2 regions of the Achromobacter sp. FW305-C-28 genome follow, and region 2 is predicted to be linked to the other one. Evidence: riboswitches for the same ligand, from Rfam matches in the RefSeq annotation. Region 2 holds a riboswitch; the other holds the start of a gene.

Region 1 (6,250 bases), on a different contig from region 2:
GGAAAGCAGCGCCAACCAGGACAGCCCGCTGATGCAGGGCAACACCCCGATCCTGGGCCTGGACGTCTGGGAGCACGCCTACTACCTGAAGTACCAGAATCGCCGGCCGGAATACATCGGCGCCTTCTACAATGTCGTCAATTGGCCCGAGGTGGCGCGCCGCTACGCCGCCGCCATCGGCTGATCCGGCATTGCGCGAGGGCAGCGTTCCATGAACACATTCAGCCGTCATCGCATCCGGCCCGCAGCCACCAGCGTCAGTGTATGGACGCTGGCGGTGCTGGTCGCCTGCCTGGGCCTGCATCAGTTGTGGGTCTACTTCGACGCGAACGCGCCGCATGTGGCGGACGCGCTGCTGGGCGGCATGGTCGCCGCCGGCGCCACCGCGGCGGGCACGCTGCCCATACTTTTCGCGCGCACCATTCCCCAGAAAATGCAGGACAGCATGTTCGGCTTCGGCGCCGGCGTGATGCTGGCGGCCAGTGCGTTCTCGCTGGTCGCCCCGGGCATCGCGGCAGCCGAATCGCAGGGCGCCGGCCCCTGGGGGGCCGGGCTGACCGTCGGCGCGGCCATCCTGCTGGGCGCGGCCGCGCTGCTGCTGATGGATCGGCTGCTGCCGCATGAACACTTCATCAAGGGCCGCGAGGGCATCGAGGCGCACCGGCTGCGCCGCACCTGGCTGTTCGTCTTCGCCATTACCTTGCACAACCTGCCCGAAGGCCTGGCCATCGGCGTGGGCTACGCCGGCAACGATCCGGTGCGCGGCACCGCGCTGGCCACTGGCATCGCCATCCAGGACATTCCCGAAGGGCTGGTGGTGGCCGTGGCGCTGATTGCGGCCGGCTACAAGCGCTCGTTCGCGGTGGCGCTGGGCATGTTGTCCGGGCTGGTCGAGCCCGTCGGCGCCGTGCTGGGCGCCGCCGTCGTGGGCTGGTCGGCGGCCATGTTGCCCTGGGGGCTGGGGTTCGCGGCGGGAGCCATGCTGTTCGTGATCAGCCATGAAATCATTCCCGAATCGCACCGCAAGGGGCATGAGGTCTACGCCACCTGCGGCTTGATGCTGGGTTTCGTGCTGATGATGCTGCTGGACACGGCGCTGGGCTAGGGGCCGGGAGCCGGTTGCACGCCGGGGGCGCGCGCCGCGGTTGCAGGCCGCGCGGCGCTGGGCGAAGCCGGCGTTTCGCGGTATGCTTTCGGCGCTGTCACGCATGTTGCGGGAGAGAGCGGCTGTTAACCCGGCCGCCGCCGAAGGCGCAATTCGCCCGGAATCGCTCAGGTATCCCATACCGCACATGTTTGCCCTGTCGCGGTTTTCGCCGTGCGGATGGGCAAAACAGCACTCTGGAGAGACCTGGCGCCGCTGCCCAATCAGGGACATAGCGCGCAGCCCAGGCGCCGAAGGTGCAAACCCGCCACGCGGGGCAACTCTCAGGCAAAAGGACAGAGGGGCGGAAGATTCAGCCGTTGCGCGGGGGCTCATCGCCCGTCCGCCAGCGGCATTCCGTAACCCTGGCACCGCTGCCGCTCCGGAGTACCCGCGCATGTCCGCAACCCTCAAACGCACCCCGCTGGCCGACGAACACATCGCCTCTGGCGCCCGCATGGTCGATTTCGGCGGCTGGGACATGCCCCTGGCCTACGGCTCGCAACTGGAAGAACACCACGCGGTGCGCCAGGATGCCGGCATGTTCGACGTCTCGCACATGCTCAACGCCGACGTCACCGGCCCGGATGCCTTTGCCTTCCTGCAGTACCTGGTCGCCAACGACGTGGCCAAGCTGACGGTGCCGGGCAAGGCGCTCTATACCTGCATGCTGAACCCGCAGGGCGGCGTCATCGACGACCTGATCGTCTATTTCTTCGCCGCCGACCAATGGCGCGTGGTGGTCAATGCCGGCACCGCCGACAAGGACATGGCCTGGATGCAGCGCGTCAAGCAGGCTGGCAAGTTCGACGTCACCATCACGCCGCGCCGCGACCTGGCCATGATCGCCGTGCAGGGCCCCAATGCCCGCGCCAAGGTCTGGGCTGCGCGCCCCGCCTGGCAGGCCGCCAGCGAGCCGCTGACCCCGTTCGTGGCCGCCCGCATCGGCGACGACACCCTGGTGGCCCGTACCGGCTACACCGGCGAAGACGGTTTTGAAATCGTGCTGCCTGCTACGGAGGCCGTGCAGCTGTGGCGCGACCTGGTCGCCCAGGGCGTGCGCCCGGCTGGCCTGGGCGCGCGCGACACGCTGCGCCTGGAAGCCGGCATGAACCTGTACGGCCAGGACATGGACGAACTGACCCAGCCCGGGCAAGCCGCGCTGACCTGGACGGTTTCCCTGAAAAACCCCGAGCGCCGCTTCATCGGTCGCGATGCGCTGGAACAATTCGCCACGCCCGCCGCCTTCGTCGGCCTGAAGCTGCAGGAGCGCGGCGTCATGCGCGCCCACATGGCCGTGCGCACCGCGCAGGGCACCGGCGAGCTCACCAGCGGCACCATGTCGCCCACGCTGGGCGTATCGATCGGCTTTGCCCGCCTGCCGCAAGGCGTGGCCGTGGGCGATACGGTCGAGGTCGACATCCGCGGCAAATGGGTGCCCGCCCTGGTCTGCAAACTGCCGTTTGTCCGTAACGGCAAAGCCGTCGAACACTCGTAAACTCGAAGCTTCGCGCCGCAGGCCCCCGTGACGGGCGGGCCGCCGGCGCGAGGCGCGCAACACCATTCTTCTACTCGAATCCCTCAGGAGTTCCCATGAGTCTGCCCACCGATCGCAAGTACACCCAGTCCCATGAATGGGTCAAAGCCGAAGGCGACGTGTTTGTCGTCGGCATCACCGATACCGCCCAGGACCAACTGGGCGACCTGGTCTTCGTCGGCGACGTCAAGGTCGGCGCCAAGCTGAACGCGGGCGAAACCGCCGGGGTGGTCGAGTCGGTCAAGGCCGCCTCGGACATCTACGCCCCGGTCGCCGGCGAGATCGTTGCATTCAACGACGAACTCGAAAGCAACCCCAACCTGATCAACGAATCGGCCTTCACCGCCTGGATCTTCAAGATCAAGCCGGTCAACGCCGCCGATGCCGACAAGCTGCTGGACGCTGCCGGCTACGAAGCCGTCGCCAACGGCTAAGCCTGTCCGGACGGGCGGCGGCGCCAGGCGCCGCGCCCGTCCGCAAGATGCATCACCGTTCGTCCCCCGACGACACCTGCTACCCCGAGATCCCTCCATGTCGCGCGCCCTAGACACCCACACCGACTTCATTCCCCGCCACATCGGCCCCTCCGACGCCGACCAGGCCGCCATGCTCGCCGTGATCGGCAGCGCCAGCCTGGACGCCCTGATCGAAGAAGTCGTGCCGCCCAAGATCCGCAGCCAGGCCCCGCTGGCGCTGCCGCCCTCGCGCAGCGAAGCCGACGTGCTGGCCGAACTGAAGCAGATCGCCGGCCGCAACAAGGTCTTTCGCAACTACATCGGCCAGGGTTACTACGGCACGCAGACCCCCAACGTGGTCCTGCGCAACATTCTCGAGAATCCCGCCTGGTACACGGCCTACACGCCCTACCAGCCCGAGATCTCGCAGGGCCGCCTCGAGGCCCTGCTGAACTACCAGACCATGGTCGCCGACCTGACCGGGCTGGACATCTCCAACGCCTCGCTGCTGGACGAAAGCACCGCCGCCGCCGAAGCCATGACGCTGGCCCGCCGCGGCGCCAAGTCGCAGAGCCCGGTGTTCTTCATCTCGCGCCACGTGCATCCCCAGACCATCGAAGTCGTGCGCACGCGCGCCGAAGGCCTGGACATCGAAATCGCCATTGGCGACGAAGCCGAGGGCCTGCCGGAGTGCTTCGGCGTGCTGCTGCAATACCCGCACAGCACCGGTTCGGTGTCGGACTATCGCAAGCTGGCTGACGCCGCCCACGCCCAAGGCGCCGTGGTGGCCGTTGCCACCGACCTGCTGGCCCTGGCGCTGTTGGCCGCGCCCGGTGAGTGGGGCGCCGACATCGCCGTCGGTTCGGCCCAGCGCTTTGGCGTGCCGTTCGGCTTTGGCGGCCCGCACGCCGGCTTCATGGCCTGCAAGGACGCCTTCAAGCGCAACATGGCCGGCCGCCTGGTCGGCGTGTCCAAGGACGCCCAGGGCAACCCGGCGATGCGCCTGGCGCTGCAAACGCGCGAACAGCACATCCGCCGCGAGAAGGCCACGTCCAACATCTGCACGGCCCAAGTGCTGCTGGCCGTCATGGCCGGCATGTACGCTGTGTGGCACGGCCCGGCCGGCCTGCGCCGCATCGCCCATCGCGTGCAGCGCTACACCGCCATCCTGCGCGCCGAACTCGGCAAGCTGGGCATCAAGGTCGCCAACGACACCTTCTTTGACACGCTGCTGCTGGAAACCGGCGCCGCCACCCCGGCCATCCTGACGGCCGCCGAGTGCGAGCACATCAACTTGCGCCGCGTCGACGGTGCCCGCCTGGCCGTCTCGCTGGACGAAACCGTCACCGCCGCCGACCTGCAAGCGCTGGTCAACGTGTTCGCCGCCGGCCTGGAGCGCGATGACGTCGAACTCGACGTCGACGCGCTCGACGCCGTGGCCGCCAGCGGCATTCCCGCCGCCGTGGCCCGCGAAAGCGCCATCCTGAAGCACCCGGTGTTCTCCAGCGTGCAATCCGAAACCGACATGCTGCGCTACTTGCGCAAGCTGGCCGACAAGGATCTGGCGCTGGACCGCACGATGATCCCGCTGGGCTCGTGCACCATGAAGCTGAACGCCACGGCCGAGATGATCCCCATCACCTGGCCCGAATTCGCGCTGGTCCACCCGTTCGCGCCCGGCTCGCAAAGCCAGGGCTACAACGAGCTGATCTCCCGCCTGTCGGCCGCGCTGTGCGAAATCACCGGCTACGACAACATCAGCCTGCAGCCCAACTCGGGCGCGCAAGGCGAGTACGCCGGCCTGCTGGCCATCCGTGGCTACCACCAGGCCAACGGCCAGCACCAGCGCAACATCTGCCTGATCCCGTCGTCGGCGCACGGCACCAACCCGGCCTCGGCCCAGTTGGCCGGCATGGAAGTCGTGGTCGTGGCCTCGGATGCCAACGGCAACGTCGACCTGACCGACCTGCGCGCCAAGATCGAACAGGTCGGCGACAAGCTGGCCGCGCTGATGATCACCTACCCGTCCACGCATGGCGTGTTCGAGGAAGCCGTGACTGAAATCTGCGACCTGGTCCACCAGGCCGGCGGCCAGGTCTACCTGGACGGCGCCAACATGAACGCCATGGTCGGCGTGGCGCAGCCGGGCAAGTTCGGCTCCGACGTGTCGCACCTGAACCTGCACAAGACCTTCTGCATCCCGCACGGCGGCGGCGGCCCGGGCGTGGGCCCCGTGGCGGTGCGCGCCCACCTGGCGCCGTACCTGCCGGGCGTGGTCAACGAACAGGGCAAGCTGCCCGGTGAAGCGAAGGTCGGCCCGGTTTCGGCCGCGCCGTTCGGTTCGGCCGGCATCCTGCCGATTCCGTTCGTGTACATCGCGCTGATGGGCGCCGATGGCCTGCGCCGCGCCACCGAAGTGGCCATCCTGAACGCCAACTACATCGCCACCCGCCTGCGCGACCACTACCCGGTGCTGTACGCGGGCCGTAACGGCCGCGTGGCGCACGAGTGCATCCTGGATGTGCGTCCGCTCAAGGAAACCAGCGGCATCAGCGCCGAAGACATCGCCAAGCGCCTGATGGACTACGGCTTCCATGCCCCCACCATGAGCTTCCCGGTGGCCGGCACGCTGATGGTCGAACCGACGGAATCCGAAGGCGTGGCCGAACTGGATCGCTTCATCGAAGCCATGATCTCGATCCGCGAGGAAATCGCCCAGGTCGAACGCGGCGAACGCGATCGCGAAGACAACGTCCTGAAGAACGCGCCGCACACCGCGCAGATGCTGCTGGCCGAAGAGTGGCTGCACGCCTACCCGCGCCAGCAGGCCGCCTACCCGGTGGCTTCCCTGCGCGACGCCAAGTACTGGCCGCCGGTGGCCCGTGTGGACAACGCCTACGGCGACCGCAACCTGGTGTGCGCGTGCCTGCCGATCGAAGCCTACGCGTAAACCTGTGACGGGCCTGCCGCGAGGCGGGTCCGGCCGGCAATGCCAAAGCCCCTGCTTGTTTCAAGCCGGGGCTTTTTCATGCGTGGCGTCCAGGCTGCTGCGCGCCGATGCAAAAAGGGCCGCACTTGCGTGCGGCCCTGGGTCTGTCGTGCCAGCCGCCGCGA
Region 2 (6,250 bases):
GCCGGCGTGCCCACGCCGGTGGCGCAGGGCCTGCTCAGCCTGGCCTCGGCCGTGACGGGCCGCGACCTGTATGCCGAAGGCCGCACGCTGGAAGCCCTGGGCCTGCACGGCCTGTCGCGCAGCGCCATGGCCGCGTTGCTGGCGCAAGGGGCCTGACCATGGACAAGACCTTGTGCGTGGTCGGCGCCGGCCGCATGGGCATCGGCATCACGCTGTCGTACATCCATGCCGGGCTGCCCGTCACCCTGATCGACATCAAGCCGCGCGAACGCGGCGAACAGGCCGAATATTTCGCGCGGGTGCTGGGCGACCTGCGGCGCGAACTGGTCACGCTGACGCGGCTGGGCCTGCTGGACGCGGCACAGGCCGACATTGCGCTGGGCCGCGTGCGCCTGACCACCCGCGACGACGCCCGCGTGGACCTGGCCCACGCCCGGGTCGTGTTCGAAGCCGTGCCCGAACGCCTGGACGTCAAGCGCGACACCTTCGCCTGGCTGGGGCGGGCCTGCGCGCCGGACAGCGTCATCGCGTCCACCACGTCCACCTTCCTGGTGACCGAACTAGCCGCGTTGGTGCACACGCCTGCCCGCTTCCTGAATGCGCATTGGCTCAACCCGGCGTATCTCATTCCGCTGGTGGAAGTGAGCCGCGGCCCGCAGACGGCGGACGCCGCGTTGCAGGACCTGCTGGCGGTGCTGCGGCTGGCCGGCAAGACGCCCGTGCAATGCGCGCCGGCGGCCGGCTACATCGTACCGCGCATCCAGGCCCTGGCCATGAACGAGGCGGCCCGCATGGTCGAGGAAGGCGTGGCCAGCGCCGAAGACATCGATACCGCCGTGCGGCTGGGCTTCGGCCTGCGCTTCTCGGTGTTGGGCCTGCTGGAATTCATCGACTGGGGCGGCGGCGACATCCTGCATTACGCGTCCCGCTATCTGGCCGATGCCATCGACCCACGCTTTGCCGCGCCGGACATCATCGCGCGCAACATGGAAGCCGGCCGCAACGGCCTGCGCGAAGGCCAGGGCTTCTACGACTACGCCGGCATGGACGTGGACGCCTACAAGCTGCGGCGGCTGGGGGAGCTGTGCGACCGGTTGCGCATCATGGGCATGCTGCCGCGTCATGACGGGGCTCGGGAAATGGGCGACGTGCGGTAAAGGGGCGCTGCCCCGCTGCCTGCCCGCTGTCAACGATCCAGCATCTCCAGCACCCGCAATGCCAGCCGCACGCGCGCCTCGTTGGGATAGTTGCGGTTGGCCAGGATCACGATGCCCTCTTTGCGCGACGGCACGAAGGCCACGTAGGCGCCAAAGCCGTTGGTGGCGCCGGTCTTGTTGATCCACGTCGCGGGCTGCGGCGCGCTCGGCGGCTGCAAGGCCTGCACCGGCAAGGTCTCGAAGGCCACCTTGGCAGAATTGCCGGCCACCAGGTCATCCACCGACACCGGATAACGGTACTGCTCCCAGATCAGGTCCTGCGTCATCGCGCCCAATTGGTAGTAGCCCGTGTGCGTGGCCGCGATCGCGCGCTGGATGGCGGCCTCCACGGGCGCCACGCCCAGGTTCACCTCGACAAAGCGGATCATGTCGCGGGCGGTCGATTTCACGCCATAGGCCTCGTCCGCCAGCACGCCCGGATTCACCCGCACCGGCGCGTTCTGCTTGTTGTAGCCCCAGGCGTAGTCCGGCATTTTTTCAGGCGGTACGTTCACATAGGTGCTGCGCAGGCCCAACTTGGGCAACAGGCCCTGCTCCAGCGCCGCCACGTAGGGCTGGCCCAGGCTGCGCGCGGCCGCGACGCCCAGCATGCCGATGCTGGGGTTGGCATAGGTGCGGTGCGTGCCGGGCGCATATTGCGGCGTCCAGGCCTTCAAGTAGGCCATCAGCTGGGCCGTGTCCTGCACGGCGTCCGGCACCTGCAAGGGAAAACCGCCCGCCGTGTGCGTGGCCAGGTTGACCAGCGTGGTCTTGGCGAACGCGCTGCCTTGCAGTTCGGGCACGTACTTGGCGGGGGTGTCGCCCAACGACAGTTTGCCCGTGGCCTCTGCATAACCCGCCAGCGTCACGGTGAAAGTCTTGCTGATCGAGCCCAGCTCGAACAGCGTGTCGGGCGATACCGGCTTGCGCGGTGCGCGCGAGGCATCGCCGTAGTTGAAAAAGCGCTGCTCGCCGTTGCGGGTGACGGCGATCGCCATGCCGGGGATGTCGTACTGGCGCATGACCTCGGCGACGGCGGCGTTGATCGCCTCATCAGTAGCCTGCGGCGGCACCGCAGCGACGGGTGCGCGGGGCGCGGACGACGCTGGCGCTGGCTGCCCCGCCGCCAGGGCGGGCCCGGCGCCTGCGGCCAGGGCCAGGAACCACATCGAAGTACGGAATCTTTCCCTCAGGCGCATGCCATTCTTCCTATCGCGTCACACCGGCTGGCGCCGGCCGAATGGCGCCCAGTGTAGGACGAAATTGGCACATCCTAGTACTAACCCTAAGTCTCGCCCGGCCGAAAATTTGGCTATCCTGCTTCGGTCGATTCAAAACCCCGCAGAAGAGACTCGCCCCCGTGGCGGGCGCCGACGGAGCAACCGCCCCGGAAACTCTCAGGCAACAGGACTGCGCGGTGTAGACAATCTGGAGAGAGGCGCCAAGCGCGCCCACCGAAGGGGATCCCGCGGCGCACACCGCCCGGGTGAAGCTCTCAGGTACCAAGACAGATGGGGTGCTGCTGCCGGTTGGCCGCAGCCACGCTATCTGGAGCCACCATGCCCCGCATCGCCATCATCGGCGCCGGTATCACCGGCGTCACGTCTGCGTACGCCTTGAGCAAACTGGGTTACGACGTCACGGTCTACGACCGCCAGCGCTATCCCGCCATGGAAACGTCCTATGCCAACGGCGGCCAGCTGTCCGCCAGCAACGCCGAAGTCTGGAACAGCGCCGCCACCGTCATGAAGGGCCTGCGCTGGCTGGGCCGCCGCAATGCGCCGCTGCTGCTCAACCCGCGCTTCTCCTGGCACAAGTATTCGTGGCTGGCCCAGTTCATGGGGCAGATCCGCAATTACCGCCAGAACACCATCGCCACCACCCGGCTGGCCATCGAGGCGCGCCAGCACCTGTACGCCATGGCCGAGGAAGAAGGCATCGACTTCGACCTGGAACGGCGCGGCATCCTGCACATCTACCACGACGCCGCCAGCTTCGAGACCGCACGCCGCGCCAACGCGCTGCTGCGCGAAGGCGGACTGGAACGCCACGCGGTCACGCCCGACGAAGCACGCGCCATCGAACCCGCGCTGCAAACGGCGTGCCATGGCGGCTTCTACACGCCGTCCGACGCCACCGGCGACATCCACAAATTCACCAGCGGCCTGGCCCGTGCCTGCGAGCGCCGCGGCGTGCGCTTCGAGCAGGACGCCGACATCCGCGCCATCAGCCGCGACGGCCTGCCCTACGTGCTGGACATTGCCCGCGAAGGCGGCACGCAACACGAACAGCACGAGGCCAGCGCCATCGTCATCTGCGCGGGGGCCGCCAGCCGCCAGTTCGCGCGCCGGCTGGGCGACTCGTTGAACATCTACCCGGTCAAGGGCTATTCCATCAGCGTGCACCTGGACGAGCCCGACAGCCGCGCCGCCGCCCCCACCGTCAGCCTGCTCGACGAGGCCGCCAAGATCGTCACCAGCCGCCTGGGCGACCGCTTCCGCGTGGCCGGCACGGCGGAATTCAACGGCTTCAACATGGACATCCGCGCCGAACGCATCCAGCCGCTGGTGGACTGGACCCGCAAGCACTTCCCCGGCGTACGCACGTCACGCGTGGTGCCCTGGTGCGGCCTGCGCCCCATGACGCCCAACATGATGCCGCGCGTCGGCCCGGGCAAGCGGCCCGGCGTGTTCTACAACACCGGGCATGGGCATCTGGGGTGGACCTTGTCGGCAGCAACGGCGCAGATGCTGGCGGCGAGTGTGCGGGACGGGGTCGCGCTGGCGTAGCGCCTACCGCGCCAGCAACTGCGGCACCGACGACGCCAGCAAGGTCAGCCCTGAACACGTCAGCAGCCCCAGCACCGTGCGCCGGAACGTCACCTCGGAAATGCCGATGTACAGGCGGGTGCCCAGCAGCGTGGGGATCAGCATCGCCGGCGCCACCACGGCGAACATGGGTGCCATGTCGCGGGTGACGATGCCGGTGGCCAGGTAGGTGGCCATCGTCACCGACAGCATGGCCAGGTTGAAGTTCTGGATCACGGCGCGCTGCGTGTCCTTGTTGAAGCCGCGCAGCGTGCACCACAGCGTGGGCACGCTGCCCGCGAAACCGCCGATGCCGCCCAGCACGCCGCCGACCAGACCCACGGCGCCATCGCCCAGGCGGTTGCCGCCGATGCGCGGCAGCCGCTGCGACATCAGCATGACCGGGCACCACAAGGCCAGCAAGGCGCCCAGCACCGCCTTGAACCAGTCCATGTCCAGGTGCGGCAGCACCAGCACGCCCAGCGGAATGCCGGCCAGGCCGCCGATCAGGAAAGGCCACAGCAGTTGCCAGTCAAAGCCCCGGCGCACCGAGAACACGGCCAGCAGTTGCCCGGTCAAGGCGCCGAAGACGGCCAGCGCGGCGGCCAGACGCGGGTCCAGCACCCAGGCCCAGAACGACATGGCCACCATGCCGAACGCGAAGCCCGACAGCCCCTGCACGAAGCCCGCCACCGCCGCGCCAAGCGCCACTACCCATACCGCATCCATCCCTGCTGTCTCCTTGATTCCGGGGCCGGTTGCGGCCTCTTGCTGTCATGACCGGGGATTCTAGGCAGGTACGGCGCGCAAGGTTATTTGAAGTGCTGATGAGGGAATAGGTTTTCGATAATGGCGCGCCGAAGCGTTGCGCGCGCGGTCGAACCCGGCACGCAAGCGTTCAGGCTAGCCTTGCAGAACCTCGTAGAACCTTTCGGCCTCGCCCCGGTCGCCCAGCACGGGGGTCAGTCGGTCGAGCACGGCGTCGCGGTAGGAAGGTTTGATCTCCCAGTCGTCGTTGCGCAGGTCTTCGTCCGCGTCCAGGTAGACCTCGCCCACGGCGGCCAGGGCGGCGGCCAGCGTCCAGAGGTCCGGCGCGATGTCGTCGGGTTCCCATTTGCCGGTGCCGTGCATCGCATACAGGATGCGGCCGCTACCCGTGTCCAGGATGAAGGGATCGGCGTTCAGGTCGGCGATGACCAGCCAGTTGTCCTGCCAGGCCGGCACCCGCTGGCCGTTGGAGGCATCCCAGCGGTAGCCGGCCTGCAGATCCCACAGGCGGCTGAGCGCGGGGAAACACACATTGGTTTCCGACAGCGTGATGCCGACCGGGCCGATGTGCGCGTGGTACGTCTGTCCCAACGGACCGATGCGGGCATAGAAATCGGCCAGCGCGTCGGGCAGCGGGATTTCGCCGCGCCATTCGTCGCGGCCTTGCGGGCGCAGTTCGCCGAAGCGGGCAAAGCGGTCCCGCAAGACGTCCACTGGGTAAGGGTCGAGCTGGGGCATGGAAAATTCCTGTGTCGCACGTGCCGTGTTGTAAGTGATCACGGCGCCGTTATTTTGCTACAACGCGCGGGTTGCGCCGGGCTACCCACGGCGCGCGCGTCAGGATTATTCCAGGCATTGGATTTTCGCCCGCCAACCCGATATGATGATGCTTCTTTCAAGACGCCCTCCCGGTCCGCCGGGAGGGCGTTTCTTTTGGCTTTTTCCAACCCAGAAGGAACCCTTGAAATGACCCATCCCCCCTCCTCCCATCCGAACGCCGGCAACGATGCCGCCGCGGCCAGCCTGTTGGGCTTTGTCCGCCACGGCCACGGCCCGGAACCTGTGCTGGTGCTGCACGACTGGCTGGGCGACCATGGCAACTACGCCGCGATGACGCCCTATCTGGACGGCGACGCCTGCACCTATGTGTTCGCGGACCTGCGCGGCTATGGCCTGTCGCGCCCCCTGACGGGCGCCTGCACGGTCGATGAGATCGCCGCCGATTGCCTGGCGCTGGCCGACCACCTGGGCTGGCCGCGCTTTAACGTGCTGGGACATTCGATGACGGGCATGGTCACGCAGCGCCTGGCGGCGAATGCGCCTGACCGCATCAAGCGGGCGATTGCCGTGTGCCCGGTGTCGGCTGCGGGCAATCGACTGGGCCCGGACGCGTATGCGTTCTTTGCCAGCACGGCGCACGACGACGAGGCCTTTTGCCGCCTGATGCAATACGTGACCGGTGGCCTGGGCCGCGGCTGG

What was found. A riboswitch is a leader RNA that binds a small molecule or an ion and turns the genes downstream of it on or off. The one in region 2 is predicted to bind glycine.
Region 1: another riboswitch for glycine. It lies ahead of gcvT (glycine cleavage system aminomethyltransferase GcvT); the one in region 2 lies ahead of AC3WMR_RS12230 (D-amino acid dehydrogenase).

Annotation. Positions count from the first base shown of each region.
Region 1 covers NZ_JBYSYL010000010.1:51,899-58,148, reverse strand. The annotation lists gene AC3WMR_RS22555 (superoxide dismutase) at 1-184, shown strand, start outside; gene AC3WMR_RS22550 (ZIP family metal transporter) at 212-1,105, shown strand; glycine riboswitch at 1,205-1,299, shown strand; glycine riboswitch at 1,332-1,454, shown strand; gene gcvT (glycine cleavage system aminomethyltransferase GcvT) at 1,542-2,642, shown strand; gene gcvH (glycine cleavage system protein GcvH) at 2,738-3,115, shown strand; gene gcvP (aminomethyl-transferring glycine dehydrogenase) at 3,213-6,086, shown strand.
Region 2 covers NZ_JBYSYL010000004.1:28,030-34,279, reverse strand. The annotation lists gene AC3WMR_RS12245 (NAD/NADP octopine/nopaline dehydrogenase family protein) at 1-156, shown strand, start outside; gene AC3WMR_RS12240 (3-hydroxybutyryl-CoA dehydrogenase) at 159-1,157, shown strand; gene ampC (class C beta-lactamase) at 1,187-2,365, opposite strand; glycine riboswitch at 2,529-2,619, shown strand; glycine riboswitch at 2,621-2,711, shown strand; gene AC3WMR_RS12230 (D-amino acid dehydrogenase) at 2,756-3,985, shown strand; gene AC3WMR_RS12225 (sulfite exporter TauE/SafE family protein) at 3,989-4,732, opposite strand; gene AC3WMR_RS12220 (hypothetical protein) at 4,907-5,509, opposite strand; gene AC3WMR_RS12215 (alpha/beta fold hydrolase) at 5,738-6,250, shown strand, end outside.